Regions from separate parts of the Pararhizobium sp. O133 genome, predicted to be linked through region 2. Evidence: riboswitches for the same ligand, from Rfam matches in the RefSeq annotation. Region 2 holds a riboswitch; each other region holds the start of a gene.
What was found. Region 2 has a riboswitch for cobalamin ahead of bluB (5,6-dimethylbenzimidazole synthase). Riboswitches for the same ligand answer to the same signal wherever they lie in the genome.

Region 1 (10,230 bases), 1.3 Mb from region 2:
GCTTTGCCGGTGTTTCCGGAATATCCTCCGTAACCGACTGAAAACAAAAAAACAAAAAACCGGCCGCAGGGGACGACCGGTCTTTTGCACTGGAGGAGGTGTCGAGGATTGTGTCGAAAATCAGTTGCGGGCGATGATTTCCCGGCCATCGATTTTCATGGTCACGCCGAGGCTGCCGGTGGAGCGGCGCATCAGGAAACGCGGGCGGCGATCGTTGAAGAGAGAGTGGCGGCGACGTGGCTTGATCTCGCGGGTGCGGACTTCGCCGAGATGATCTTCCAGCGGTCGGGCAACGCCGTCGGCTTCGACCATCAGCATCGGAATGCGGTAGGCTTCCGACCAGCTGCGCCAGTCGGCGGCGATATCGGCGAGATCATGGGCGACCAGCAGCGGAATGCACAGGTCCGGATCGTCATGATGAAGTTCGAGCGTCACGGTCACTTCTCCGTCTCCGTGGTCGATGGCACGGGCCGCGACACCCTTGAAGGCGCGGGCGGGCAGGGCGATCGACAGGGGCAATCCGCTGGACGGCAGAACCTTGCGCATGACGGCGCCGCGCTCGTCCAGACTGATGGTGACATTGCTCGGCTGTCCGTGCAAGCTGTAGCTTGCCTGCTGGGGGAAGCGTTTCGGATCCAGTCGCAGCGTGGTTTCGACCCAAGCCGGTTGAGAAAGTGTCTTCAGCATTTCAATCGCCCTTGTTTTCCTTGAGAGCCGGTTCCCGGTCTTCTCTTCGGGACTTTTCGTCCTCTGTGACCTCAAGATAGGCGGCTCCCGTTTGAGACGACTTAAAAATCGCAGTTAAAAAACTTTGCATTTCCTGATGGTTAGCAAAGGCCAACGCGGCAGGGTTTCTCAAATGTGAAAAAAATCTATGGCATTTCGCACATGTCGGGGCGGCTTGCGGGAAAAGCCACGCGCAAGGCAGACCGTCCATCTTGGCCGAGGTTATGACCGCAGGGTGCGGAATTGCGTCCGTTCGGATGGCGTTCCGTCAACAGTTTCAGGCGATCGGCAGAGCGGCAATGGTTTCCACCTATATCGACTATAATCTCATTACCCGCGACATGAAGACGAGCCTGCAGCGCACCTCCGAACAGGTGCTGGTTGCCCGCGAAAGCCAGTATTACAAGGACAATATCGGCAAGGTTACGTCGATCGACGACTTCCTCGGCGACTACCGGCTTTACGCTTACGCCATGAAAGCCCACGGCCTGGAAGACATGACCTATGCCACGGCTTTCATGCGCAAGGTGCTGGAAAGCGACCTCAGCGACGACAGCAGCTACGCCAACATGCTGACGGACGAACGCTATCGCAATTTCGCGATGGCCTTCAGTTTCTCGCAATCGACGGAAGTGGTCCAAAGCGACGCACAGGAAGACGCGCTGATCGGACTCTACAACCAGACCATCACCAACCAGGACGATGCGGTCAAATCGGACTCGGTCTATTTTAACGCAGTGATGGACACCGTCACCAATGTCGACCAGCTCTGGCAGAACGAGAAGCTTAAGAATTACGTCCTGACCGCCTTCGGCTTCGATCCGAAATATATGGACTATGCTCACTTCAAGGGCGTGGTCACCAGCGACGTCAGCGACTCCGGCAGCTATGTGAACGTCAAGGCGGCAGCGTATCTCCAGGGTCTGCAGGACAAGATCACCTCCGTCCAGAATAACGCCACGCCGGCGGAGCTTGCCGACAGCACCAGCGCCGCCCGCAAGCTGATCGCGCAGTATCAGGTGCAGATCAACAATGCGCCGGACTACACGCCGCTTGCCGCCGCCTTCAATTTCCAGGATGACGGCACGCTGGCCAGCGGCGACAAGGCGATGTCGGATGCGCAGAAAGCATCGACCAACGAAGCCTATGTCTTCCAGCAGCCGCGCCTGTCCTCTTCGGCCGCGCAGTTGAACAAGCTTTATTACGATTCGACGATTACGACGGTGGACAATGTCAGCGATATCACCGGTAACAGCCGGATGTTCGCCTATCTGCGCATCGCCTATGGCCTGCCATCGGGTTTCCTGACGTCGACATTCGAAAACATCGTCACCAGCGATCTGAGCGACCCCACCAGCTACGCCAATACGCAGGGCGGGGAATACAACGCCGTCTATAGGCAATTGGCGGCGGCGTTCAATTTCCAGACAGACGGAACGGTGACCGCGGGCAACGCGCAGACGGCGGCCCAGACGACCCAAACCGATGCCCTGTGGATAGCCCGCTATGACGATGCCGACGAGGCGGCCGACGAGGCGCTGATCACGTCCTACAAAACGTTGATCAGCCTGGTCTCCGATGTCGACGGTCTCCTGTCCGACACCAAGATCATGAAGCTGGCGCTGACGGCCGTGGGCCTGGAAAACGAAGGCGATTCTGCGCGCAAGCTGAGAAAGGTTCTGACGAGCGATCTCACCGATCCCAAGAGCTATGTCTATACGCTGAAGGACGAGCGTTACGTCGAACTCGTCAAGGCCTTCAATTTCAAGACCGATGGAACGCTGGGCACGCCGATGCTGGCCCAGTCGGAATCGGAAATCCTCAACACCGCCAAGTCCTATGTCATCGAGAAAAGCCGGTTCGGTACGGAAGACGACAAGACCAAGGCGACGGAAGAGTCGAAATATTACAGCGCCGAGATCGAGAAGATCAAAACGCTCGACGGTCTACTCTCCAACCAACGCCTGGTCGATTTCATCGTCGTTGCCGCAGGTCTCGATCCGGAAGAGGTGACGACGGACTATCTGCGCCAGATGTTCGAATCCGATTTCACCGATCCCAAGAGCTTCATCAACACCGAGCCGAACACGGACGTCTACAAGCAGATCGTCTCCGCCTACAATTTCGACAGCGAGGGCAATCTCGCCAGGCCGACGCAGGGTATCCAGACCCGGCGCGGCTTGCTGGAAACGGAAAACCTCTATCTCAATCAGACACTGGAAGAGGAAAAGGGCGAGGACAATGCCGGCGTGCGGCTGGCGCTTTATTTCCGCCGCATGGCAGAAGGCGTCAACACCGCCTACGATCTTCTCGCAGACAGCGCGCTGTTGCAGGTCATCCAGACGACCTTCAGCATCCCCGAGGAGATGTCGAGCGCCGATGTCGACATCCAGTACGCCTATATCAACAGGGTACTCGAGATCGAGGACCTGCACGATCCGGAAAAACTGGAAAAGCTGCTGCAGCGGTTTACCGCGCTCTATGACATTGAAAACAATGTCGATGTTTCCGGCGCGGAATTGATCCTGTCGAACAGCGGTCGCGGCGGCATCAGCGCCGATACGCTGATGAGTCTGTCGCAACTGCGCCTCGGCGGCTAATTGTTTATCACCCTTTAGCCTTCAGCACCTTGTCGGGATTCATGATCCCGGCGGGGTCGAAGGCGTGCTTGATCCGCTGCATCAGGTCGATCTCGATCGGTGCGCGCACTTCGGCGAGTTCGTCGCGCTTCAACTGGCCGATGCCATGCTCTGCCGAGATCGAACCGTTGTAGCGCAGCACGATACCGTGGACGATCGCATTCATCTCGCGCCAGCGGGCGATGAAAGCGTCCTTGTCGGCGCCGATGGGCTGCGAGATATTGTAGTGAATATTGCCGTCGCCCATATGCCCGAAGGAGCAGATGCGGGCGCCGGGAATGGCTGCCATCACCGCCGCGTCAGCCTCCGCCATGAAGGCGGGAATGCTGGATACCGGCACGGAGACGTCATGCTTGATCGACCCGCCTTCCGGCTTCTGCGCCGGCGACATGCTTTCGCGCATGTGCCAGAGGCTCTTGCGCTGCGCCTCGTTGGTCGCGATCACCGCGTTTTCGACCAGCCCGCTGGCGATTTCCGCTTCCAGCAGCGCCTGCATCATTCGTTCCGCGCTTTCGGCCGAATCGGAAGTGGAAATGTCGATGAGCGCGTACCAGGCATGCGTCGTTTCCATCGGATCGCGGACGCCGGGAATGTGCTTCGCGGTGAACTCGACGCCAAGGCGCGGCATGAGTTCGAAACCGGTCAGTGCCGGGCCGCAGAGGCTTGACGCTTTGTCGAACAAAGCCAGTGCATCGGCGACGCTCCTCAATCCTGCAAAGGCGACCTGATGGCCGAGCGGCTGCGGAAACAGTTTCAACACGGCGCCGGTGATGACCCCGAGCGTGCCCTCGGCACCAATGAACAGGTCGCGCAGGTCGTAACCGGTATTGTCCTTCTTCAACCGCCGCAGCCCGTCCCACACTTCACCGGTCGGCAGCACGACTTCGAGACCGAGGCACAGTTGCCGCATATTGCCATAGGCCAGCACCGCGGTGCCGCCGGCATTGGTGGAGAGATTGCCGCCGATCCGACAGGAGCCCTCCGAGCCGAGCGAGAGCGGAAACAGCCGGTTATGGGCCTCGGCCGCCGTCTGGATATCAGCGAGGATACAGCCGGCATCGGCGACGATGACATTGCCGACGGGATCGATGTCGCGGATGCGGTTCAGCCGTTCCAGCGACAGCACCACGTCGTTTTCGCCCGTACGGGGAATCCCTCCGGCCACATGCCCGGTATTGCCGCCCTGCGGCACGATCGAAGTTCCGGTCACGGTCGCGAGCTTCATGATGGCGGAGACTTCCTCGACGCTGCCGGGTCTCAGCACGAGCGGGCTCGTTCCCTTGTAGAGGCCTCGCGTTTCCACGAGATAGGGTGCGATGTCGCCCGGGCTTGTCAGGGCGTTGGCCGGGCCGACGATTTCAGCGAAGCTTTCGATGAGTTCGGGAGAGATCATAGATGAGCGTTCCATTGGTGAGGCGGTGGGGCTTGCCGCTTGTCCCTTCTCCCCGCGCGCGGGGAGACCATCGCATATGGGAAAGACCCCTCCCCAACCCCTCCCCACAAGGGGGAGGGGCTTAACCTGCCGCTCTGTCCATCATCTGAAACGAGGGTCGGCGGCTGGGTCTCTCCCCCCTTGTGGGGGAGATGGCCGACAGGCCAGAGGGGGTCTTTGCCGCAGGCGGGGAGAGGGGACGATAGAGTGTGTAGCGCGTTCACGGGGCTTCCCCATCCCTTGGCGCGGCGGCCCGTTCGAGCCGGTCGAGGATGGCTTCGCCCAGGCCTTCGTTCGGGATTGCCCCAAAGGCGATGGTCCCGGCGCTCGAGGCGTCGGCCTGTTTCATATAGGCAAAGAGATTGGCGGCGGCTTCGCGCAGGTCACTTGCCGGGCTCAGATCAAGCACCAGCGCGGCCTTGTCCTCGCCCGGCAGCGGCTTGCCGCCGAACCGGATCAGCGCCTCGCCCGGCTGGACGTCGGTGGCATCGAGCCGCACGGCCGCACCCGGCGCATAGTGCGACGCCAGCATGCCGGGAGCCTCGATCGCGGCGCCCGCGGTTTCGGCGCGCAAGACGGTCCTGCCGGTCAGCCTCTCGATATCGGCGACATCGAGGCCGCCCGGCCGCAGCAGGCGGATCTCGTCGCCCTCCACCTTCACGATCGTCGATTCCAGCCCGATATCGGCCGGTCCGTCATCGAGGATCAGAGCGAGCTTGTCGCCGAGGTCTGCTTCGACATGGGCGGCGCTGGTCGGGCTGATCTTGCCGGACGTATTGGCGCTGGGTGCTGCCAGCGGTCGGCCGAAACGGGCAATGACGGCGCGCGAAAAGCCGTCGGGCATGCGCACGCCCAGCGTATCGAGCCCGGCGGAGGCGAGCGAATGCACGGCGCTTTCGCCCTTGAGCGGCAGGATCAGCGTCAGCGGACCGGGCCAGAAGGCCTCCGCGAGCCGGCGTGAGATCGGATCGAAGGTGACGTGCCGTTCGGCCATGGCGAAATCGGCGACGTGGCAGATCAGCGGATTGAAGCGAGGGCGGCCCTTCATTTCATAGATGCGGCCGATGGCATCGGGATTGGTCGCGTCAGCTGCCAGCCCATAGACCGTTTCCGTGGGGATCGCGACCGGCAGGCCAGCCTCGAGCGTTTCGCAGGCCAGCGCCAGGGCGCGGTCCGGTTCGGTGCGTGTATCGATGATCAGGGCCATGCGCTTTCCAAGGGTCGGCGCGGACCTGCAAGTCTCGCCGGCCCGGCGCGCTGACGTCTCCTTTACAGCTCTTGGCGCGGCCTTGCCAAGGGCATTCGCGGCTTCGTCCGCCAATGGACGGCCATTGCCTAAAATCCGAGGGTTCCGGTTAGAACAACGGAAAGTGCCCCGTGTTAACCCATGTAAACCCCGCGTGAACCCGGAGCGAGAATGGCCCAGAAGAAATCCATGCCGAATGACCTTGCGCTGCGTATCGCAACGGCCATGCACCAGATGGGCATAGACGCGGTTCCCCGGAATTACGAACTTGTCTACGAAGCCTATGCCGGTGCCAATCCGGAGCTGGTGCGGGACTTCATCGCGCTGGGGAAATACAAATCCCAGGCTGCGCTGGACGAGCTTGGCCGCAAATATCTTCCGCATCATCACGAAGCCAGCGTCCTTGCCCGCTCGACCACCATGGTGCGGGACGAGATGAGCAATTTCATGACCCTGCTGACGCGGGAAAAGACCTCGCTCAGCGATTACGGCCGCATCATCGGCGAGGCCTCGAAAGCCCTTGGCGACACGGACGAGGCCGGCCAGTCGGTGCTGAAAAATTCCATCCGCGCCCTGCAGCAGGCGACCGAACGCCAGGTTTCGCAGAATGCGGAGCTGGAACAGAGCGTCATCACGCAATCGACCGTCATCGCCGGCATCCAGAAGGAGCTTGCGGATTTCGAGGCGACGAAATTCACCGATGCGGCAACAGGCCTCGGTAACCGCCGCTCTTTCAACAAGGCGCTCGCGCGCGTCTATAGCGAACTGGAGCGGCCGCTTGCCTGCGGCATCGCCATTGCCGAGCTCGACCCCGGTCCGCGCCTGTCCGGCCAGCAGATCGCGGCGCTGCCCGAACACCTGGCCCGCCATATCGGCGGCGTGATCCAGCAGGCATTTCCGTCCAGCGGACTGGCCGTGCGTCTCGACGGCGTTCGTTTCGGCTTCCTGCTCAACACAAGCGATCAGGGTGAGATCGTCCGGCTGCTCTCGCTGCTGCGCGCCAGCCTTCGCGGCACCGAGTTCAAACATCCGAAAACCGGCCGAAGTCTTGGCAACGGCACGCTCTCCGTCGGAGTCTGCACGGCTGATAGTGCCGGCAACGCCTTCGCCCTTGTCAATCTCGCTGAAAAGGCAATGGCCCGGGCGCAGGCGAAGGGCGGTGACCACACGGCCGTTCACGGTGTCGAGGACGAGGCGCCGGTCGGCAGGGATTGGCTGATCTACAAGAAATAGGCGCGGCTAGAGCATCGTTCCCTTAATACGCCCCATTCTGCTGGAAGGAATTTTGGCCAGAACCAAGGCGGCTGGCGAAAAGCGCAGCAGAAGCCGCGGTTGAGACGGCCACCGCCGGTCGTGGCCAAAATTCATCCAGCCCTTCGGGTTGGCTGAAAACGGCCGCCCACTGCGGCGGATGGCTGGACCGATGGATGTCGCATCGCTCTGCGCCATCCTTCTTGTGGATCGGCCGTTTTGAGCCAACAGAATGAATCGTATTAAGGGAACGATGCTCTAGAGGCTGCTGATGATGCGCCGCAGTTGTTCGTTGCGTGCGCCGAGCATCAAGACGTTCTTCAGCGCTTCCTTCGGATCGCGGGTGCGGAACAGAAGGCCATTCTGGTGGATGGCCCGGTTGATGCTGAGCTTGCCCGCCTCGGCGTCCATCTCTGTCGCCACGGCGAAGTACATCCGCGAATAGCCCATCTTGATCTTGTCGAAGAAGCGCTCGTCGTCGCCGATGTCGGAAAAGAAGTTGGCGATATAGAAGGACCAGCGCACATCGTCGAACTTGGCGAATTTCGTGCGTGCCGCCGTGACATGGCAATAGCCGAGATGCGGGCTGCCTGCGAGCGTGCGGTGAAACAGCATCTTCGGAAACTGGATGGACTGGTGGAAGCCGTTGATCCGCTCGTGCGTCACGGTTCCCGCCGTTTCGAGCTTCTTGCCGGTGCGGGCGGCTACCTCATCATGGGTCAGGTACCGCCTTTTGGTCGCGTCCCAATTGTCCTTGTGCCGGTTGATGCGTCCTGTGCGCAGAAACTCGGTATAGATCGCGGCCTTCGGCGATTGAACCGGTTTCTTGACGGCGGCAGCGTCGAAATATTTCAGGTTTGACATGGGCCAGCACCAGAATCACAGCGGCTTGCTGAGCAGGCCGGGGCGAAAACTCTCCATCGGGAAAATTACAGCGTCGAGGTTAACGTAATCTTTCCGGACGTTAACCGCCCATCATGGTGCGGCGCTTGCGTTGCGACACGATTTCACGCGTCGAGAAATGTCGTAAAGAGACGGTCGCTCCGTGACCGGTTCGGTCCGCTGGCTGAAAACGCGGCGTCTGCTGAAATTCTAGATAATTCTGTTGTTTTTGCTTATAAAATATACGGTTCCGCACGTTTTTACGGCAGCATGAACATTGTCGTCATTCTGGAATTGGATGTCGCTAATCGACGCCTGCCCGGCTTTAAGATAGGGCTAGATAAAGACACTCAAGGTGTCGCCTCGATGGGAAGGCGGAGAATTGGGAAGCCGGTCAAAATCCGGCGCTGCCCCCGCAACGGTGGTGGAGCGAAACCTCGGCAAAAGGCCACTGGAGAAATCCGGGAAGGCGCCGGGATAGTCCGAAAGGACGGCTCCAGAGCCCGGAAACCAGCCTTGTGAAGACATTGATGTTTTGGTTGCGGCGGGCAGCCGGAAGATGAACCACGAAACCACGCGCTTTCCCGGCGCGGGTGGTTCCTTCCTGTGCGCGGCAACTCGTGAAACGTGGCGAGCACAAGGAACAGATCATGGATCTCCGCAGCGAAGTTCTCCGCAAATTGAAGACCCGGCGCGCCGGGCATAGCCTGGAACAGGCATTCTACACCGATCCGGGCCTCTTCAAGCTCGATATGGAAGAGATCTGGTACAAGGACTGGCTGTTTATCGGCCATGATTGCGAAATCCCGAAGGCCGGCAATTATTTCACCGTCCAGGTCGGCGAATATCCGGTCGTCATCGTCCGCGATCGCACCGGCACCGTCCGGGCGCTGCACAATTCCTGCCGCCATCGCGGCTCGCGGGTGTGCGCCGGGAGTAAGGGATCGTCCGCCAAGCTTGTCTGTCCCTATCACCAGTGGACCTACGAACTCGACGGCAAATTGCTCTTTGCCCGCCAGATGGGCGAGGATTTCGACAAGAACCAGCATGGTCTGAAGCCGATCCATTGCGAAACCATCGGCGGCTACATCTTCATCTGCCTGGCCGACGCCGCGATGGACTTCCAGCCGGTTCGCGACATGGTTTCCTCCTATGTCACGCCGCACAATCTGAAGGACACCAAGGTCGCCTTCGAAAGCACGATCATCGAGAAGGGCAACTGGAAGCTCGTCTGGGAAAACAACCGCGAATGCTATCATTGCGCCGCCAACCATCCGGAGCTTTGCCGCACCTATCCGGAAGCCCCGACGGCCACTGGCGTGCAGGGCGCCAAGGATGATCCGGTCATCGCCGAGCATTGGGCAAAGTGCGAGGCATCCGGCCTGCCGAGCGAATTCAAGATGGACAGGAGCGGACAGTTCCGCGTCGCCCGCATGCCGCTGATCCAGGAAGCCGAAAGCTACACGATGTCGGGAAAACGCGCCGTCAAGCGCCAGCTGTCCGACGATGTCAGCCAGAGCAATATCGGTACGCTCCTGTTGTTCCATTATCCCTCGACCTGGAACCATGTTCTGGGGGACCACGCCATCACCTTCCGCGTCCTGCCGCTCGGGCCGGAACTGACCCAGGTCACGACAAAGTGGCTGGTGCACAAGGATGCGGTCGAAGGCGTCGACTACAATCTCGAGGAACTGACGCATGTCTGGACCGAGACCAACGACCAGGATCGCCAGATCGTCGAGGAAAACGCTTTTGGTATCCGTTCGCCCGCCTATCAGCCCGGACCCTATTCGCCGGAACATGAGGGCGGCGTGATGCAGTTCGTCGAATGGTACACCAATTTCTTGGCTGACCGCCTGCACGGAGCCTCCACCCCTCTGGTTCGGGTTGCCTGACATGACGATAGCTTCATCTTTCCGGCACTTCGACGAACTGCAACCCTTCAACGACCGGCAACAGCTCCTGGAATGCATTTCCGTCACCCATGAGGCGCCGGATGTGATGACCTTCGGCTTCAAGGCCGACAGGGATAGCTGGTTTCGATATCTGCCGGG
Region 2 (10,230 bases):
GGCGCCGGCATAGGCGGTGCGCGGCGCGTTTGGCAGGTCGGTCACCAGTGTCACGACGGTGATGCCTGCCTGTTCAGCCCGCGCGACGGCGGCACCGATATCCGGCACGTCAGGCGCCTTCAGCACGATGCCGTCGGTGCCGCGCAGGCGAATGCGATCGAGGCGCTGGACGATCTCCTGCGGCCGCATCGACTCGGCGAAATGAAATCGGCAGCGAAACACCGTTGGCATGAATGTGGCGTTCTCGCTCTCGAAGGCGGCGCGCACCGTATCGGTGAACCGGTCCGGCGCTTCCATGATCACGTCGATACCGAACTTCCGGCCCTGGATTTCGATGCCAGCCTGCTGGTTTTCCAATTCGCGGATGGCGGCATGGACCCGCAGTTCTGTCTGCTTGCGGACGCCGTCGCGGCCGTTCAGCACGCGGTCGACGGTCGCGATGCTGAGGCCAGCCTGGAACGCGATGTCCTTGACCAGAAATTCGTGCGCCATGCAAGAGCCTTTCTGATGTGTTTTTGATGTGTTTCTGCTCTATATCAGCTTTTTCCGGCGGGTATAGTTCATCCATCAAACATCACTCGCCGGGAGGAAAACGGCATGAAATCCGACAATCCGCTGAAACTGCGTTCCGATCGTGTCTGGCTGACCGAGGCGGCCTGCGATCTCGACGACTTCCGCGCTGAGGTTGAGCGCACGACGCAATTGAGCGACTATCCGCATGCGGCAGCGGTCGAGAAGAACGTGCTGGTCTATGACGGTGCGAGTGTGCTGAAGGCTGCAGCGACGACGGAAGGCCGCCGTGCCGTGCTCGCCGAAATCTGCGAGGCCTTTGCCACCGGTCCCGGCATTGTCGTGCTCAAACAGGCTTTCACCGATACGTCCGTGATCGACGCGGCAAGCGCCATCTTCGACGAGATCATCAACGAGAAGCATCGGACGAACAGCGGCGGCGGCGATCATTTTGCCAAGCCAGGCGCCAATGATCGTATCTGGAACTCGCTGGAAAAGCATTGCCTCAAGGATCCGGAGAATTTCGCCGCCTATTACGGCAATGCGCTGATCGCGCTGGTCAGCGAAGCCTGGCTCGGCCCGAGCTACCAGATGACGGCTCAGGTCAATCGGGTCAATCCGGGTGGTGCGGCCCAGTCGGCGCACCGCGACTACCATCTCGGCTTCCAGAGTTCGGCGGTGATCGAACAATTCCCGGCACATGTGCACCGGCTGTCCCCGGTTTTGACGCTGCAGGGGGCGGTCGCCCATTGTGACATGCCTCTGGAAAGCGGGCCGACATTGTTCCTGCCCTACAGCCAGACCTATGTGCCCGGCTATCTTGCGCTGAAGCGCCAGGAGTTCCGCGATTATTTCGATCGCCATCACGTCCAACTGCCGCTGTCGAAGGGCGATCTGGTGTTTTTCAATCCGGCGCTCTATCACGCCGCCGGCACCAATCGCTCGGAAAACATCAAGCGTGTCGCCAATCTCCTTCAGGTTTCCTCGGCCTTCGGCCGGGCGATGGAGACCGTCAATCGCGAACGGATGAGCGGAACGCTCTACCCGGCGCTGAAGGCCATGCTGGCCGATGGACGCCTGACGCAGGCCGAGGCCGCCTGCGCCATCGCCTCCTGCGCGGAAGGTTATTCCTTCCCGACCAATCTCGACCGCGATCCGCCGCTCGGCGGGCTGGCGCCGAAGACACAGGCACAGCTGATGCATGAAGCGCTGGCCGCGGACTGGGACGCCGCGGCTTTCAACGTGGCACTGGCGGCTCAATCCGAGAAGAAGTTGAGCTGATCTCGAACACAAATTGTATGTCACGCTTCCGCCGGCAACCGGGCGGACGTTTTGTGCGTCATGACCAATGGAGGAATGAAATGAGCAAGGATCATGGCCGGCTTGACGGCAAGATTGCCATCGTTACCGGGGGGACGCAGGGGCTCGGGGCAACGATCGCATCGCTGTTTGCCGAGCGGGGGGCAGCCGGCATCGTGATCTGCGGCCGGAATGCCGCAAAGGGCGAGGCCAAGGCCGCCGAGATCGGCAAGGCGACCGGTACACGCGTTGTTTATGTGCAGGCTGATCTCGGCGAGGTCGCCGATGCGGCCAAGGTGGTCGCCACCTGCGACAGGGAGTTCGGCCGCGTCGATGCGCTGGTGAACGCGGCCGCGATCACCGATCGTGGCACGATCCTCGATACCAGCCCGGAACTGTTCGACCGCATGTTTGCCGTCAACGTCCGCGCACCGTTCTTCCTGATGCAGGAAGCGATCAAGGTCATGCGTCGCGAGAAGATCGAGGGCACGATCGTCAATATCGGTTCGATGTCGGCCAAGGCCGGCCAGCCGTTCATCTCCGCCTATTGTGCCTCCAAGGGGGCGCTGGAGACCCTGACCAAGAACACGGCCTATGCCGTGCTTCGCAACCGCATCCGTGTCAACGGCCTCAACATCGGCTGGATGGCGTCGGAAGGCGAGGACCGCATCCAGCGGGAATTTCACGGCGCTGCCAGCGACTGGCTGGAAAAGGCGGCCGCGAGCCAGCCGTTCGGCCGTCTTGTCGACCCGGCTGAAGTGGCGCGCGCCTGCGCCTATCTGTCGTCGGATGAGTCCGGGCTGATGACCGGTTCGGTGATCTGCTTCGACCAGTCGATCTGGGGCGCCTATGACGGTTCGCCGCATCCGGAAGCGGCCATGTGATATCGCATGAGCGGACCGCCTTGCATTCGGCGGCCCGCTATGGGCATATCTGAGGCGTCAGGTGCCCGCGAAAGCGGGAGAATCGGGAATCCGGTGAAAATCCGGAACGTGCCCAACGCTGTGATGGGGACGACCTTGTATTGGGGAACCTTGAATATTTTCAGGTTCCTGCCACTGAATCCTCAATGGATTTGGGAAGGCGGCAAGGTCGGGTGATCCGCAGTCAGAAGACCGGCCTGGTGAGATAGACTGCCCCGCGCGGACGGCGGGAGGTTGCGCATTGTTGGGGATCGAACGATGCTGGCTGAACCACAAGACCGCCTTGTAAAGGCGGACGCATTTTCATCGGACGAGCGCGCCGCCGTCTACCGCGCCATCGAAACCCGCCGTGACGTTCGCGACCAGTTTCTGCCAAAACCTGTTCCAGACGAATTGATCACGCGATTGCTGGCCGCCGCCCATAGCGCGCCTTCGGTCGGCTTCATGCAGCCCTGGAATTTCATTGTCGTGCGCGACGAGGAGAAACGCTCCGAGGTGTTTCGGGCCTTCCAGCGTGCCAACGAGGAAGCGGCGTTGATGTTCGAGGGCGCCGCGCGAGACACCTATCGTTCGCTGAAGCTCGAAGGCATTCGCAAGGCGCCGGTCAGCATCTGCGTGACCTGCGACCCAACCCGCGCCGGCAAGGTCGTTCTCGGCCGCACCCACAATCCGCGCATGGATGCCTTCTCAACGGTCTGCGCCGTGCAGAACCTGTGGCTTGCCGCCCGCGCCGAAGGCGTCGGCGTCGGCTGGGTCAGCATCTTCCATGAGCGGGATATCAAGGCCGTGCTTGGCATTCCGGAGCATATCGAGATCATTGCCTGGCTGTGCCTCGGTTATGTCGATACGCTCTATTCGGAGCCGGAACTGGCCGTCAAAGGCTGGCGCCAGCGCCTGCCGTTGGACGAACTCGTGTTCAACGATGCCTGGGGTGTTCGACCCGGCGAGTGATCAGTTGGTCTGCTGCGGCTGGTAGCCGGGGCCGGTCGGATGTCGCAGGTCGATCGCGCTTTCCTGCGAGGGCAGGAAGCTTGGGCCGACCACCCGAACCTTGCTGTTGGCCGGGTCATAGGGGCGATCGACGACCATGCTTTTCGGGATCTGCTTTTCCGGCGGCTTGCGCGTCGTGATGATGACGATGCCGCTGCCGTCATCCGGCGTGCTCTGGTTTGTCGCTATCTGACCGGCCGGCGTGCAACCGCACTGGCCGGGCTGGCTCAGGTCCCGGGTCTTGTAGGCAAAGGCTGTCGGCAGGTCGGCATAGGGTTCGCCGGTCGCGGCGGAGACCATCTGGTCTGTCTCCTCGGTGGCCAGTGCATGGTAGTAGAGCGACGTCTCCGCGCCCGGGCAACGCCGCTGGCAGGTTTCGGCATCGCGCTGGAAATCGGCCGGGCCTGCATTGGACGAAATCGGGAAGAAGGCGCCATCGCAGGTTCGCACACAGAGGGTGCGAAGGCTGCCCTCATAATCTCCCGAAAGCCCGGAAATATCCGGGAAACCGCTGCCGCCCCGCATCGTGGCGAAGCCCTCGCTGATCGGCGGCAGGTCGCTGAGGATATTGCGGTGGGTTTCCGGCTCTTCGGCCGCGGTCTTCAGGATTTCCTCCTGCTCGTCGGCGCAGCCGTTGACATCGAGGGCGGCCATGATGCGGCGGCGGCTGATTTCGCTGTCGCCGCCCGAGACGAGATACTCGCGCCGCGCCTTCAGCGTCTGGAGGTTCATCTCCATCTGCGAAATGTCGGTGCTGAGGTTTTCGCAGGCCTCCTCCTTCGGGTCGCCGACGATGATGATACTGCTGTGGAGGCTGCATCCCAGCCGCCGGCGCTCACCGCGCGCCTTACGCAGGTCGAGGTTCTGGCGGGAGATGGCGCCGGTATAGTCGCGCAGATTGGCGTTAGAGGCGATGATTTTCGGCAGGCTCGATAGGCGCGCATTCAGCCGCTCGCACACGGCCGAGGCATCGGCGGTGGTCGTCATGACCATCAGAAGCGGCGCAAGCAGCGCTGCGAAGCGAACCGAACGGAAGACCACTGTTCTCTCTCGCCTGGATGAACGTTTTTTGCTTTTTGCCATGCGCGCCGCGGGTTCATGACGGCTGCAATGGATCGTCGTTCACATCATAGCCTCATTCGAAAACGGTGCAATGACGACCATCGGTGAGCGTTAACGGGCGGGCGGAAAACTTTGGAAATGTGGCGTGAGAGCCGCGATGGCCGCTCTCCGCTTCAGGTTCTGTTGCCCGCTTTATGCTGCCCGTGCCATATCGAGCGACATCGGCCACTCAAGCACCGGCCCGCCGATTTCCGCCACCGCTTTCATCGTGTCGAGCAGATCGGTGGTCACCTCCCAGGCGACGGCGACGGCATGGACAGAGCCGAGGCGATGGGGATCGCCGATCCGCTCGCCGGGGCAGCCCATGCGCCGGAACATCCGCTCCAGAAAGACGTCGGTGACGGTGACGATATGGCTGAGGCCGGAGGCCAAGCCAAGCTCGCCGACGCCGCACATCAGTTCTGCAGCTGCGATCGTTACCTGATTGGACCCGCGATCCTGGGAAATCATCGGATCGATGCAGAAGCGGCTGGATTCCCAGACCGAGGCGCTGCGAATTTCAGGTGAGTCGCCGAGCAGGATCGGGAAGGTGTCGTCGAGCATATTGGGGCCGAGCGTCGGCAACAACCGCAGAGCGCCGCGGAGCCGCCCGGTTTCGTCGGAATGGGAAAGCACATAGATCGGGTTGGCATCGTCATAATGGTCGATCTCCCAATCGTCGCGGACGGAGACGTCCCATTTCAGCAGGTCGTGGAAAACTTGCTTGCGCAGCTTGAACATGGCGTCGAGTTCAGCCGGGTGCCGCCGGGCGGCGTGGGCGTTCAAAATCCTGATCATCGTTTGCTCCTGTGATCGAAAGCCAGGAGCAAATGCTGTCAGGAAACGGCGGACGGCAAAACTGTCGGTAGTGACAGGTTTGGAATGCACGCCGGCATGCTACGAAAACCAGTGCGTCCTGTAAGGACGCACTGGAGCAGACTGCTGACAAACCTCTGGCCACAGCCAGGGGTTTGTGATTCAGTGGGACATGTTGAAGAAACCTGCTCCCGAACAGACGGCTCTCGAGATGGTGACGCTCGATGAGCTGGTGCCAAAGGATCATCTGGTTCGCAAGATCGATGCGGTGATCGACTTCTCCTTCATCCATGACCGCGTTGCCGGGCACTACTGCGCCGACAACGGCCGGCCGGCCCTCGATCCGACCTGCATGTTCAAGGCGCTGTTCATCGGCTACCTGTTCGGGATACGCTCGGAGCGGCAGTTGGTGCGCGAGATCGAAGTCAACGTCGCCTATCGGTGGTTCTTGCGGATGAAGCTGACCGACCCGGTCTTTGATGCCTCGACGCTGTCGCAGAACCGCCGCCGTCGCTTCAAGGATACCGACGTGGCGCAGGATATCTTCGATGCGATCGTCGAGCAGGCGATCCGGCACGGCCTGGTCGATGGCACGGTGCTGTACACGGATTCGACGCATCTGAAGGCCAATGCCAACAAGGGCAAGTACGACTTGGAGATGATTGCCAAGTCACGCGCCGACTACTGGACCGATCTCGACCGGGCAATCGAGGCGGAGCGCGCCGCCCATGGCCAGAAGCCGTTGAAGGAAAAAGAGCGCGAGCCTATGGTGAAGGAAACCAAGGTCAGCCGCACCGACTCGGACAGCGGCTATATGGTGCGCGACGGCAAGCCCAAGGGCTTCTTTTACTTGGATCATCGCACGGTGGATGGCCGCCATGCCATCATCACCGACACCCATGTGACACCTGCCAATGTGCATGACAGCATCGTCTACCTCGAACGCCTCGACCGGCAGCGCGCGCGCTTCGACTTCAACGTCGGTGCGGTGGGGCTCGACGCGGGCTATGCCACGTCGGGCATCGCCAAGGGACTGGAGGACAGAGACATCCTCGGAGTGACCGGCTATCGCAACCCGACACCGCCCAAGGCCGGGATGATGCGCAAGTCGAAGTTCGTCTACGAGCCCGAGACGGACGGCTATCGCTGCCCTCAGGGCCAGTTGCTGACCTATGCCACCACCGACCGCACCGGCTACAAGCATTACGGCTCCGACCCCGCCCTCTGCCGTGACTGCCCGCTGCTTGCCTCCTGCACCTCTAACGCCAAAGCAGAGCGCACCATCACCCGCCATGTCTGGCAAGATGCCCGCGAGCGAACAGACGCTCATCGCAAGACGCCTTGGGGCAAGGCGATTTACAAGCGGCGAAAGGAGACGGTCGAGCGCTCCTTTGCCGACGCCAAACAGCTTCACGGCCATCGTTATGCACGCTTCCGCGGCCTGATCAAAGTCAGATGGCAATGCCTTCTCGCCGCCGCCGCGCAGAACATCAAAAAGATCGCAACCGCAATGACCAAGGCTTCAAAGCCCGCCTGGGGATAAGGCCATGGCCCGCTTCGGATAACACTACCCGGCCGCACAAACACTACCTGAGCGCGCACTCCACAAACAAGAAAACCCGCCGAGAAAAATCGACGGGTTTGTCAGCAGTCTGAACCAGTGCGTCCTGTAAGGACGCACTGGAGGAGGGATGGAATGGGGCTGGAGCGATCAGTACGATCGGCAAGGCTGGCTCAAAGCGACGAGATCAGGTCGCGCCGGACGGCCTGCGCGACGGCCTGGCTGTTGGAGACGACGTTGAGCTTGCGGCGGGCATTGGTCATGAAGAAGCGGACGGTGCGCTCGGAAATGCCGAGGATCGTGCCGATCTCCCAATAGCTCTTGCCGGCGGCTGCCCAGCCGAGCACCTCGGTCTCGCGGTGGGTCAGTGCCTTGGTGCAATGGTCCGACAGCTGGATGCGGTTGTCGTTTTCGAGAAGGGAAGCGTGAAAGAGATTGGCGAGCAGCTGGAAATCGCGCAGGTGGCAGCGCTTGTAGGCCGGCCAGTCTTCCGCCTTCATGTCGGCCTGGATGGCAAGGAAGGCGATCCGCCGCGTCGGCGTCGGGAGCGGCAACGTCACGCCTTCAAGCCCGTGACCGAGTTCGGCGGCCGCGGCAAACAACGGCTCACTGTCGGGATGCAGCTTGCGGGCGGTCGCCCAGTCCACAGGACGCACACCGCCCATCGCCATTTTGAGAACCGGATCGATCCGCCTGAAGCCGCCGTCCATATAGGCGCGCAGGCTGCCGGCACCGAGCGTATGGTGCAGTCGGTGGATTGCAAAACCCGCCGCGAACACATCGGCGTCGAGGTAAAGCAAGTTCGCAATGCTGAAAGTGCCGCGCATCAGGTCGAAAAACTGTGTTGGTTCAACGAGTTTCTCGTTTTCCATAATGTCCAGCAGGTCAAAGAACGCCTGTTGGTCCGCCATGCCGCATACCCTGTTATTCTATGGGTTTCAGCATGATTACGGTTTCAGTCTTTGTCCAGCGCAATCTTCGGTAAACTGGATATTTATAGGAAATTAAACCTATAATTGCATTTTTGAGCGCTTTTCACTCAATGTGAGCCGGAGGATATCCAGCCCACATTGGCGGTCACGCTGGATACGACGCTTCGACCACCGCAAGCGCGGCCATGTTGACCACGCCGCGCGACGTGACCGACGGCGACAGGATGTGCGCGGGCAGGGCCGCTCCAAGCAGGATCGGGCCGACATGCAGGCTGTCCGTCATTGTCTTGACGACGCCGAGCGTGATGTTGGCGGCATCGAGATTGGGGAAAACCAGAAGATTGGCTTCGCCGGCCAGCGTGCTGTTTGGCATGACGCGCTTGCGCAGGGTTTCCGAAATGGCGGAATCCCCGTGCATTTCGCCGTCTGCTTCGAGATCCGGCTCCCGTTCGCGGGCGAGCTGCATCGCCTTGCGCATCTTCGTGGCGCTCTCGGAATCGCGCGAGCCGAAATTGGAATGCGAGACAAGGGCGGCGCGCGGGGTGATGCCGAAGCGGCGGATTTCCTGCGCCGCCATGATCGTCTTTTCCGCAACTTCTTCGGCGCTCGGATTGAAGGTCACATAAGTGTCGGTCATGAAGGTCGCGCCGCGCTGGGAGATCAGCAGGCTGAGGGCGGAGAAGTCGAGAACGCCCTCGCGTTTGCCGATGATCTGGGAAACATCGCGCAGGTGACGGCTGTAGCGGCCTTCCACACCGCAGATCAGCGCATCGGCCTCACCGCGCCGAACGGCGAGCGCGCCGATGACGGTCTGGTTGGTTCGCACGATCGTGCGGGCTGCTTCCGGAATGACGCCGAGACGGCCGACGAGCGAGAAATACTCGTCGACATAGTCGCGGAAGCGCGGATCGCCTTCCGGGTTCACGACTTCGAAATCGGTATCCGGCCGGATGCGCAGGCCATAACGCTTCAGGCGGGTCTCGATGATATGCGGGCGGCCGATCAGGATCGGGCGCGCCGTTCCGTCTTCGAGCAGGACCTGGGCGGCGCGCAGCACGCGCTCGTCTTCACCTTCCGCGAAGATGACGCGGTTTTTCTGGGCGTTCTTGGCGGCCGCGAAAATCGGCTTCATGATGAAGCCGGAGCGGAAGACGAAGCGGTTGAGCTGGTCGAGATAGGCATCGAAATCGGCGATCGGCCGATTGGCGACGCCACTGTCGGCGGCGGCCTTGGCAACCGCCGGCGCGATGCGCAGGATCAGCCGCTGGTCGAACGGCGAGGGGATCAGGTAATCCGGGCCAAAGACCGGTGTTTCGCCCGAATAGGCGCGGGCGGCGACATCCGACGGTTCCTCGCGGGCAAGCGCGGCGATGGCGCGCACGGCCGCCATCTTCATTTCCTCGTTGATCGTCCGGGCGCCGCAATCGAGCGCGCCGCGGAAGATGTAGGGAAAACACAGGACATTGTTGACCTGGTTGGGGAAATCGGAGCGGCCGGTGCAGATCATCGCGTCCGGGCGGGCGGCGCGCGCGACCTCGGGCATGATCTCGGGATTGGGATTGGCGAGCGCCATGATCAGCGGCTTTTCGGCCATCTGGACCAGCAGTTCCGGCTTCAAGACGCCGGCGGCGGAGAGTCCGAGGAAGACGTCGGCGCCGGCAATGCTGTCGGCCAGAACACGGTTGGCGCTGTCCTGCGCGTAGATCGACTTCCACTGGTCCATCAGCACTTCGCGGCCGACATAGACGAGGCCTTCGAGGTCGTGTACCCAGATATTTCCCGGCTGCGCGCCGAGCGTCACCAAAAGGTTGAGGCAGGCGAGTGCGGCAGCACCGGCGCCGGACGTGACGATCTTTGCGTTTGCGATGTCCTTGCCGGCGAGTTCAAGGCCGTTGAGGATGGCGGCGGCGACGATGATGGCGGTTCCGTGCTGGTCGTCGTGGAAGACCGGAATATCCATCTTCTCGCGCAGGCGACGTTCGACCTCGAAACATTCCGGTGCCTTGATGTCCTCAAGGTTGATGCCGCCGAATGTGGGTTCCAGCGCGGAAATGACATTGACCATCTGGTCGATTTCCGGGGCGTCGATCTCGATGTC
Region 3 (10,230 bases), 410 kb from region 2:
CCCAGTCATTGGGAATGCTGATGTTGCGGGTCATTTCGTTCATGAAGCTCCCCATATTTTGCTGAACGTTCATTCAATACAATCACATTTTCCTATAAAATGGAATAGGTTGAGGAAGCGCCGCCAACTAGAAAATATGGATTCAGCTGTGTTTCATTGGCAAGGATTCGCGCCGCAGGCTCCGATGCAGCGATACACTTGGGTGCCCCAAAAGCTATTTTTCCAGTTCGGGATAGACCCGGTCGAGGAAGCCGGGACGCAGCTTTTCGCCGATCATGCAATCCGACGCCGGTGTCGCCTGGGCGGGAATGACCCGCTTCATCTGTTGCCGGCGGCTGACCTCCATCACCAGTTTCTGGCGGATGGCGACCGAGAAGTCTTCCGGCTTGTGAACCGGCAGTACGAAGGAGCCGGGACCGCCGATGACACAGTCGGCATAGTAGCGATCGAGCGCAACCGCGCTGCCGGACGGGCGGATGAGGATGGCGAGGCCGTTGATGATGATGCCATCGGCAACAGCGGTGTTTCGCGCCGGATCGACCGGTGGCCCGAGATTGTTCGGTCCGTCGCCGGACACGTCGATCACGCGCCGCATGCCCTGGTAGGGGTTGGCGGCCAGAAGTTTCGAGCCAAAGAAGATCGCGTTGGAAATCGAGGTGCCGCGGCGGGTGAAGACCGGGCGCGAGGCCAGCTGATCGGCAAAGACGCCGGCATCGTCGGCGTCCTCGATCAGGTGCCAGTCGACCACCGAGGTCTCGTTGACGCTGCCGGCCCATTCGAAATAGCTGATCGTGATGCGCCCGGTGAGGCCGCCCTTGACTGCATTGATGAAGTCTGGATGACGTAGCGCTTCAACATATCCCAACCGTTGGACCTGCGCCTCCTCGATATCCATGGAGCCTGACATATCTACTGCCAGAACGAGAGCAACATCGACCTGGTTGTCGCTGGCAGCAGGCGTCGCGGCAATGCCGCCGGAAAGGCTAAGGAGTATGGCAAGTGTCGTGATCATCGTGTCATCCAATCACCGCTGCCGATCGTATGAAACAAAATGTACCACAACTCGTTGTTGGGAAGACCTGTTCGGCTCCCGTGACGTTCAATAAACGGTGATTTTTTTCACCTTATGTCTATCTTGTAATGAAAGACTGACGGAGTGACCGGCGCAATGCTTCTGAAAAATGATACTGATGCGGTTTTTGTTGATCGGTTCCAGCAGGCGGCGTTCAGTTATTTCCTTGAGTTCGTCAACCCTCAGAACGGTCTGATCGCCGACACCTCGCTGCCGGGCTCACCATCGAGTATCGCCGCGACCGGTTTCGGCCTGTCCGCCTATCCCATCGGCGTCGAGCGGGGATGGATGAGCCGGGAGGATGCGGCGACGCGCACGCTCGCGACGTTCCGCTTCTTCGCCGAAAGCCCGCAGAACCGGGATAAGGACGCCACGGGCTACAAGGGCCTCTACTACCATTTCCTCGACATGGAGACCGGGCGGCGGACATGGCGCAGCGAACTTTCGCTGATCGACAGTGCTCTGCTTTTGGCTGGCGTATTGACCGGGGCTGCCTATTTCACAAAGGAAAATCCGGTCGAGGCCGAAATCCGGTCACTGGCAGCGATGCTTTATGCGCGCGCCAACTGGGCCTGGGCACTCGATGGCAAGGAAGCGCTCTGGCTCGGCTGGAAGCCGCGAACCGGCTTTTTGCCGTTCCGCTGGGAAGGCTACAGCGAAGCGATCATCCTCTACGTGCTGGCGCTGGCATCTCCATCCTATCCGATCGGCAAGGAAAGCTACGATGCCTTTTTACGCCAGTGCGACTGGACGACCGTGAAGGGCAAGCCGTTCCTATATGCCGGGCCACTGTTCATCCATTTGTTTTCGCATGCCTGGATCGATTTCCGCGGTATCCAGGATGCTGCTGTCGCCAGCGAGGATATGGACTATTTCGAAAACACGCGCCGGGCGATCGCTGTTCAGCGGGATTACGCATCGGAAAACCCAGGCGATTTCGTCGGATACGGTTCCGATATGTGGGGCCTGACCTCTTGCGATGGTCCGCCCCGGCCGCGCCGGCTGCAGGATGGTCGCCATCAGGCCTTTTCCGGTTACGCCGCGCGTGGTGCGCCGCAAGGGCCGGACGACGGAACGGTGGCGCCGTGGGCACCGCTCGCCTGCCTGCCGTTCGAGCCAAAAGCGGCGATGTCGGCAACACGGAATATTGTGTCGGCCTATCCCGGCGTTTTGGAAAATGGCCGCTTCCTCGGCAGTTTCAATCCAAGCGTTCCCGGCAAGACGGCGGAAGGCTGGCTGAACAATCGCACCGTCGGGCTCGACCAGGGCATTCTCGTGATGATGATCGAAAATCACCGTACCGGTCTCATCTGGGACATGCTGCGGGAATCGCCGGTCATCCGCCGTGGCCTGAAGCGGGCGGGCTTTTCGGGCGGCTGGCTTTGAGGTAAACGGGCAGCCTGCTGCATAATTCGTGAAATCGGAATCGATTTAAGGAAAAAATTTGCAGTATATTTAAAGTGTTACGGCGACCTTTGCGCGTCATATTTGACGCGTGGCGCTGTAGGAGACAATCAGGCGGCTGCCCTTGAACGACACCCGATATACAGGCAGTTCCTCTGCGCTGGATGCCGAAAGAGCGATGGCCTGGCAGGCGGAGACCTTTCCGCAGGTTTCGGCGTCGCTTGGTGATGGCGAAGGGTGTCTGTCGGTATTCGAGGCCTGGCGCGCGGATAGCGTCTGGCTTGCGGACTGTCTCGACTACCAGAATCGCTTTGCCGCCGGCATGGACGAGCGCACGCGGGGCGCCCATCTGATGGCCTTTTATTGCCATCACCTGAGCATTGCCGCCGGGGCGATCCATCTGAAGACCGGTCTTGTTGCCGATCTCGATCCGCAGCATCTTGCGGTTCGCTTCGAGAGCTATGATCTTCCCGCTCAAGCTTCTGCAGGGCACGTAAGACGCTTTCATTTCCGGTTCAGTTCATTTTTGACCGGCGCAAGCGCCAACGATTTCCACGACAGCTTCGTCAAAAGCCTGATGCCCGTGGTGGAAGCGCTGCAGGCGCGCACCGGCCTGTCGGCGGCGGCACAATGGCGGTTGGCGGCTGACGGGATTACCGGGGCTTTCCTGGAGATCGGCTCCGCTGATGGAGACGAGGAGGGCGCGATCGCTTCGGCGCTTGCCATCGTCAAGCTTCCGGGATCGCCGTTGCTCTCCAGTGAATTGCATTATGAACAGATCGAAGCGGAGCGGGATGGTGTTCCGGTGGAGCGAATATTTCGCCTGAGAAGCGGCTGTTGCCTGTTCTATCGTACGCAGGGCGGCAACTTTTGCGATGTCTGCGTGCTTCTCGATTCGACCGTGCAGAGGAGCCGCCTGCGCGATCATCTCGCCCGCGCAGGCAGTCCTTGACCATTTCGCGCGCCGCGCCAGCTTTGCGGGCGGCACGCGATGACTGTCAGGCCGATTTCAGAAACCGGTCGTTGATGAAGCCGGAGACGACGCCCAGCACGATCCAGAAGGCCAGTGTCGTCGCAAGCGCAGCCACGGCGAATTCCGCGCCGAGAACGGCCGGGACCGCGCTCGAAATGTCCACTGGCTGCGGCGCTCCATAAAGATGCGGAGCGATCAGCAGCAGCAGGCCGGCCGCCTTGGCGACGAATTCACCGCGCAGGACGATCAGATAGAGGCCGGCGCCAGAAAACAGGATCGTTGCCACCCACCAGATTTGCCGGTCCTGCAGGTCGGCGGCCGGGAAGCCCGGCAATTCCGGCGGCAGGCCGAGGGCAGGGAGCAGGTGGACGGCAAGCCAGCCGCAGGCGCCCCAGAGCGCTCCGTTGCGCAACGTGATGGGATAGCCGATGACGAGGCTGACACCAGCCAGAAGCAGGCCAAAGCCCGAGCCCGCCACGAGATTGGCGAGCAGCGTTCCCGAAAATCGGCTCATGCCGAACATGATGCCGCCTTCCTCGTGTTCACCCTCTTCATGCGCGTAGGCAGGCGTGATCGGCGAGAGAGCGGACAGGACATAGTCCACGGGAGATTGCTGCTTCAGATGCGAATGCTGCTGTTCGGTGGCGGGTTGCTCGGTTGCCGGTTGCCCGGCGGCCGGTTCCTTGCCTTCATATTCCTCGGCATGCAGGATCAGCGGGGTCACCCGAAGTTCCTGCGCAGCGGTCATGAAGACACCCGCAATCAGTCCAGCCACCAGCGCGGCCAGAATTGTTTTAATAACCATATCGATATCCCCAGGTTCAAGCGGAACAGCTGCTTTCGACCGCGTTCACGCTTTGCATGCTTGAAATCCCCACGGCAAAAATCGCCCGGTGCCGAAGCACGGACGCATAGATCACCGCCGCCCGGTTTTCATCGAAACCAGGCATTGCTTCATGTTGGATGGCTGAGAAAGGCGGGTCGCCTTTCAGGCGATCAATGGCAAGGAAAGCCATAGGAATGACGGACGTCGTGCGCGGTATCGTGCAGCACGGCGGAATTGGCCAGGCCGGCGCCGAAAACAAGGAAACTGCCGATCAGCAGCGCAAGAATGCCGGTCGTGATGCGGTCGTTGAGGGAGAGCGTTACATTCGAAACATTAGTCTTAGCCATGACAACCTCCGTGATGGCGCGTGGGATTTCTCCCACCAATTGGGCACCGTGCCCCTTATCAACCGGCAGGTTTCCTGGCTCGCGGCGTCAGGTACTTTCGCACCAAGGAGCCTGTCTCGCCTTCCCAAGGTACGGACTTGAAGTCCGCCGCCGCAGTGGCTTTTGCCGGATGTCCGGCATGACAAACTCTGACCGCTCTACAGTCGCGGGGTCGGCCATGATAGAGATGCCCAGAATGGGTCCACCCTTCACGTTCCCATTTACTCCCCGAAAGCGCCTCGCCCCCAGGGAACCAATTGATCCGACGATGATTATGACGTCCCCCCGTCGATGTCAATTCGAGGCTGCGACGCGGCATGCCGCTTTGAAGGGCAAGCTTTGATGCAGCTTCGTCTGTCCGTTGCCGTATATATCTCGGCTCCATGAAGAGATATTGGACAAACCTGCCTTGAAATAACAATGAATGGTTGATTGTATTGCCGTTTACATTTCGCGTGCGGCGGAACAATAGTTCATTAGGAACCTTGATGCAGAATGGCCCGCACGCCTGTACGCGATGAATCACTCTTAGAGAAGACCATGAAAGCGGTGAGGTCCGAACAGGAATTCCAGAATATTCTTCGTCGGTTGGGACTGGCGCTCGACGCATCCCAGATCGGTGTCTGGGAGCATGACACCCAGGCGAACGAAGTGGTCTGGGATCTGCAAATGCACCGGCTTTACGGAACCGGCCGCGAAGAGAAGCACGTCAAGGGCGAAGTATGGACGCAAGCGATCCACCCGGACGATCTTGAGCATGCGCAAGCCGATTTCGACAAGGCAATCGCCACGAAGGGTGCCTATCAATCGGAATATCGCATCATCCTGCCGAGCGGCGAGATCCGCTACCTCCGCTCGCGTGCGCATTGCTTCGAGGAAGACGGCAATATCACCTTTCTCGGCGCCGAATGGGATGTGACCGCGGACGTCCTCCTGAACAGGGAATTGCAGCGGCAGAAGGCGATTGCCGAAACGCGGGCCGTGGAACTGGAGGCAAGCACCCAGCGGATCGAACATGCGGCCCAGCACGACTACCTGACCGGGCTTCCAAATCGCCGCTTCTTCGACCGCCGCCTGGTCGAGCTTTCGAATGATCAGGCGGTCGAGAAACTGGCGATCCTTCATATCGGCCTCGACCGATTCAAGCAGGTCAACGATACGGCCGGCCATTCGGTCGGTGACGACGTCTTGAAATCGGCGGCAAGCCGAATTGTGGCCGCCTTGCCGAAGAGCGCGTTCGTCGCTCGCATGGGGGGCGATGAGTTCGCGGCGCTGATTTCCAATTTCAGTTCGATCGACGACCTCAAAACGGTTGCCGAGCGGCTGGCGCAGCAATTGAAGCAATCCGTCTGGCACAAGGACGAGGTGCTGCGCATCAGTGCATCGATCGGGCTTGCGTCAGCCCATGGCCGCAATGTCACCGAACTGCTGGCCGAGGCCGATATCGCGCTTCACCGCGCCAAGAAGCTCGGCCGGGGCAGGGTGGAAATCTTCTCGACGCAGATGAAGGCTCAGCTCAACAACGAGCGGCGGCTCGCCAAGCAATTCGCGCGCGGGCTGGAGAAGGGCGAGTTCATTCCCTATTACCAGGCGCAGGTCGATGCGCGCAGCCGCCGTATTGTCGGCGTGGAAGTTTTGGCGCGCTGGAACCATCCCAAACGGGGATTGCTGCTGCCGGGGGAGTTTCTCGGTGTCGCCTCCTCCCTCGGCATGCTCGACGATCTCGATGCCGCGATCTTGAAAGCAGCACTGAAAGACCGGAAATCCTGGCTGCGCCAGGGCGTGCGCGTGCCGCGGATCGCGGTGAACGTTTCGGCGGCGCGTTTGTCGGATCCACTGTTGATCGACGAGTTGCACCAGCTTGAGGTCGAGCCGGGCACGCTCGCCTTCGAGCTTTTGGAAACGATTTTCCTCGATGACACCGAGGACAGCGTCTTTTCCAATGTCGCGGCGTTGAAGGAACTGGGCATCGACATCGAGATCGACGATTTCGGTTCCGGCCATGCCTCGATCATCGGGCTGATGAAGCTGAAGCCGAGCCGGCTGAAGATCGATCGGCAACTGGTCATGCCGATCACCACGTCGCGCGAACAGAAGCGCCTGCTGCGATCCATCGTCGAGATCGCCAAGGCGCTTAACATCGAGGTCGTGGCGGAGGGCGTGGAGACGCTGGAACATGCTAAACTTCTGACCCGGCTTGGCTGCGATGTCCTTCAGGGTTGTGCCATCGCCTATCCGGTATCGGCCGGCGACATTCTGGCGCGTCTTGCCGAAACGCAGGCGGAAGCTTTTGTCGAACATCCCTGAAGCCTATGGGATCGCGGTAATCACGATGCCAACAATTCCTCCATCACGGCGATGATCCGACGATGCTGGTGGGCGTGGCGGGTGCGGATGCTGGTTGCGGCATAGATTGCCTGGGCGATCGGCGGCGCGTCCTCGACCGGAAAGGCGCTGCCTTCCTCAACGAGTTGCCGCGCCGTATCGCGGCTGAGATAGGCCGCGCCGCCGAGCGTCTTCAACAGGCCGGTGATGGCGATGTTCTGCCCGGACGCCAGAGGGGCGGCCGACAGATGCGGCAGCGCCAGCCGGTGTGCCCGATCGAAGGCCGGCGAATAGACGGCCTGGATATAGATCTCGGGCCTCAATTCAGCGACGGCGCGGGCACTGGTGCTGACCAACATATAGGTGAGTTCGCCGATCCGCTCGTAATGCAGATCGGGCAGGTAATGCGGCGTGTAAAGAATGGCGAGATCGAGATCGCCGGCGGCAAGGTCCCGGTTCATCTGGATGGAATAATCGGCTTCCATATAGATCGAGGTTGCCGGAAGGTCGGCTCTTATCGCCGACAGCCAGCGGCCGGCGAAGGCTTCGGCGAGATCGTGCTGGATGCCGAGCCGCATCGAGCGCTCATAGGCGCCGGCATTTTCCACCGCCCTTGTCGCCTCGTGCCACTGGTGCTGCAGCGCCTTGGCGTGATCAAGGAAACGCAGTCCCGACGCCGTCGGCGCCGTGCCGCCCTTGTTGCGGGTAAAGAGCTTGCGATTGAACTGGGCTTCGAGCGCCTTGACGCGGTGGGACACGGTCGACTGGGTGATGTTCAACCGTTCCGCCGTCCGGTTGAAGCTGCGGGTTTCCATCAGGTCGAGGAAGGTTTCGATAAGGTCGATCTGCATGATGTCTCCCGACTTCTCACGAAGACCCCTCCCCAACCCTCCCCACAAGGGGGAGGGAGCTTATCGAGAATGCCGCATCTTCGAGCATCAGGAACTCAAAAGCGAAATCTTGTTCTGAAAACTCCCTCCCCCTTGTGGGGAGGGTTGGGGAGGGGTCTTGTTCCATTCGCAATCTAATCGAATTTTTCGATCAATAAAGCAAAATCCGTGCGCTTGATGCTGGTCCGCATCATTGCCAAAACTCTTCCCCAAACAAGGGAACAGACATGTCGAATTTGCCGTCTCATGCGCGCGTGGTGATCATCGGGGGAGGAGCGGTCGGGGCGTCCTGCCTCTACCATCTGGCCAAGGCCGGGTGGACCGACTGCGTGCTTCTGGAAAAGAACGAGCTGACGGCGGGTTCCACCTGGCATGCGGCCGGCAATGTGCCGACGTTTTCGTCGTCCTGGTCGATCATGAACATGCAGCGCTATTCGGCGTCGCTCTATCGTGAGTTGGGTGATCTCGTCGATTATCCGATGAACTATCATGTCACCGGTTCCGTCCGGCTCGGCCATTCGAAGGAACGGCTGCAGGAATTCAAGCGCGTCGTCGGCATGGGGCGCTACCAGGGCATGGATCTGGACATCCTGTCGCCCGACCAGATCAAGTCGAAGTATCCGTTTCTCGAAACCCATGGCCTCACCGGCGCGCTTTACGATCCCTATGACGGCGATATCGATCCGGCGCAGTTGACGCAGGCGCTGGCGAAGGGCGCGCGCGACATGGGTGCGAAAATCTTCCGCTTCTGTCCCGCCACCGGCGCCCGCCGGGAAAACGAGGAGTGGGTCATTTCGACGCCGCAGGGCGATATCGCTTGCGAATATGTCGTCAATGCCGCCGGCTATTATGCCCGCGAGGTGGGCAAGTGGTTCGGCCGCGACGTGCCGATGATGGTGATGAGCCATCAATACATGCTCTTCGAGGAAATACCGGAACTGGCCGCCTGGTCGAAGGAGGTCGGCCACAAGCTGCCGCTTTTGCGCGATGTCGATAGCTCCTATTATCTCCGGCAGGAAAAGACCGGGATGAACCTCGGGCCCTACGAGAAGAACTGCAAGGCGCATTGGGTGACGTCGGACGATCCTATGCCGGAAGACTTTTCCTTCCAGTTGTTCCCCGACGACCTCGAACGGCTGGAATGGTACCTGAACGACGCTGTCGAGCGGGTGCCGATCCTCGGCACCGCCGGCCTGTCGCGCATGATCAACGGACCCATCCCCTATGCGCCGGACGGGAACCCGCTGATCGGGCCGATGCCGGGCGTGCCGAATGCCTTTGAGGCCTGTGTCTTCACCTTCGGCATCTGCCAGGCCGGCGGCGCCGGCAAGGTCTTGGCCGAGTGGGTGACCGAGGGCCAGACGGAATGGGATATGTGGTCCTGCGATCCGCGCCGCTTCACCAGCTTCACCGATCAAGATTATTGCATCGCCAAGGGCATGGAAATCTATGGCCATGAATATGCGATGCATTTCCCCAAACACGCCTGGCCGGCCGGGCGCAACAAGAAGCTATCGCCGATCCACGACCGGATCGCCGCCCTCGGGGGCCAGTTCAAGTCCTACAATGGCTGGGAACGCGCCAACTGGTATGCCAAGCCCGGCGACGATCTGTCAGAGGAAGCGACGCAGACCTGGAACCGCGCCGGACCGTGGCAGAAGCGGATCGAGGAGGAATGTCTCGCGGTCACGCATGCCGTCGGCATTCTCGATCTGCCGGGCTTTTCGCGTTACCGGCTGAAGGGCGAGGGCGCCCGCGACTGGCTGCTCGGCCTCATCACCGGCAAGGTGCCGAAACCCGGTCGCATCGGTCTTGCCTATTTTTCGGATGACAAGGGCCGCATTGTCACGGAAATGTCGGTCATGGCGCTGGAGGAGGATTTCTTCTTCCTGATCACGGCGGCGACGGCGCAGTGGCACGATTTCGAGTGGTTGAAGAAGCACCTGCCAAGGGATGCCGCCTTCACGCTGGAGGACGCCACCGACAACTTCACCTGCCAGATCCTCTCCGGTCCGAAGTCCCGCGATATCCTCGCCGAGGTCTGCGATGCGGATCTCGCCAGAGGGTGGCTGACGCATCAGTCGGTGCAGATCGCCGGCCGCTGGTGTCAGCTGATCCGCGTCTCCTTCGCCGGCGAGCTTGGCTGGGAAATCCACACCAAGATCGATGATACGGCTGCGATCTTCGATGCCGTCTGGGCCGCAGGCCAGAAACATGGCCTGAAACCCTTCGGCATGGAGGCGCTGGATTCGCTGCGCATCGAGAAGGGTTACCGCGCCTGGAAGGGCGACCTTTCGACCGACTACACCATCCTGCAGGGCGGCCTGGAACGCTTCGTTGACTGGGCAAAGCCG

Region 1: linked by a shared signal. The riboswitch ahead of ACST81_RS18870 (aromatic ring-hydroxylating oxygenase subunit alpha) and the one ahead of bluB (5,6-dimethylbenzimidazole synthase) in region 2 are both predicted to bind cobalamin.
Region 3: linked by a shared signal. The riboswitch ahead of ACST81_RS10390 (CbtB domain-containing protein) and the one ahead of bluB (5,6-dimethylbenzimidazole synthase) in region 2 are both predicted to bind cobalamin.

Annotation. Positions count from the first base shown of each region.
Region 1 covers NZ_CP196426.1:3,895,989-3,906,218, reverse strand. The annotation lists gene ACST81_RS18900 (DUF6101 family protein) at 121-687, opposite strand; gene ACST81_RS18895 (DUF1217 domain-containing protein) at 984-3,326, shown strand; gene ACST81_RS18890 (FAD-binding oxidoreductase) at 3,334-4,758, opposite strand; gene ACST81_RS18885 (L-threonylcarbamoyladenylate synthase) at 5,018-6,004, opposite strand; gene ACST81_RS18880 (GGDEF domain-containing protein) at 6,215-7,276, shown strand; gene ACST81_RS18875 (DUF6656 family protein) at 7,553-8,158, opposite strand; cobalamin riboswitch at 8,513-8,709, shown strand; gene ACST81_RS18870 (aromatic ring-hydroxylating oxygenase subunit alpha) at 8,827-10,071, shown strand; gene ACST81_RS18865 (2Fe-2S iron-sulfur cluster-binding protein) at 10,073-10,230, shown strand, end outside.
Region 2 covers NZ_CP196426.1:2,565,059-2,575,288, forward strand. The annotation lists gene ACST81_RS12250 (LacI family DNA-binding transcriptional regulator) at 1-492, opposite strand, end outside; gene ACST81_RS12255 (phytanoyl-CoA dioxygenase family protein) at 598-1,791, shown strand; gene ACST81_RS12260 (SDR family oxidoreductase) at 1,872-2,693, shown strand; cobalamin riboswitch at 2,736-2,947, shown strand; gene bluB (5,6-dimethylbenzimidazole synthase) at 2,991-3,683, shown strand; gene ACST81_RS12270 (DUF2865 domain-containing protein) at 3,684-4,805, opposite strand; gene ACST81_RS12275 (acyl-homoserine-lactone synthase) at 4,977-5,621, opposite strand; gene ACST81_RS12280 (IS1182 family transposase) at 5,812-7,182, shown strand; gene ACST81_RS12285 (helix-turn-helix transcriptional regulator) at 7,374-8,111, opposite strand; gene ACST81_RS12290 (NADP-dependent malic enzyme) at 8,278-10,230, opposite strand, start outside.
Region 3 covers NZ_CP196426.1:2,157,368-2,167,597, forward strand. The annotation lists gene ACST81_RS10365 (aromatic ring-hydroxylating oxygenase subunit alpha) at 1-43, opposite strand, end outside; gene ACST81_RS10370 (DUF1194 domain-containing protein) at 215-1,012, opposite strand; gene ACST81_RS10375 (glucoamylase family protein) at 1,169-2,458, shown strand; gene ACST81_RS10380 (ferric iron reductase) at 2,601-3,428, shown strand; gene ACST81_RS10385 (CbtA family protein) at 3,475-4,254, opposite strand; gene ACST81_RS10390 (CbtB domain-containing protein) at 4,446-4,622, opposite strand; cobalamin riboswitch at 4,670-4,934, opposite strand; gene ACST81_RS10395 (bifunctional diguanylate cyclase/phosphodiesterase) at 5,202-6,968, shown strand; gene ACST81_RS10400 (LysR family transcriptional regulator) at 6,989-7,837, opposite strand; gene ACST81_RS10405 (GcvT family protein) at 8,104-10,230, shown strand, end outside.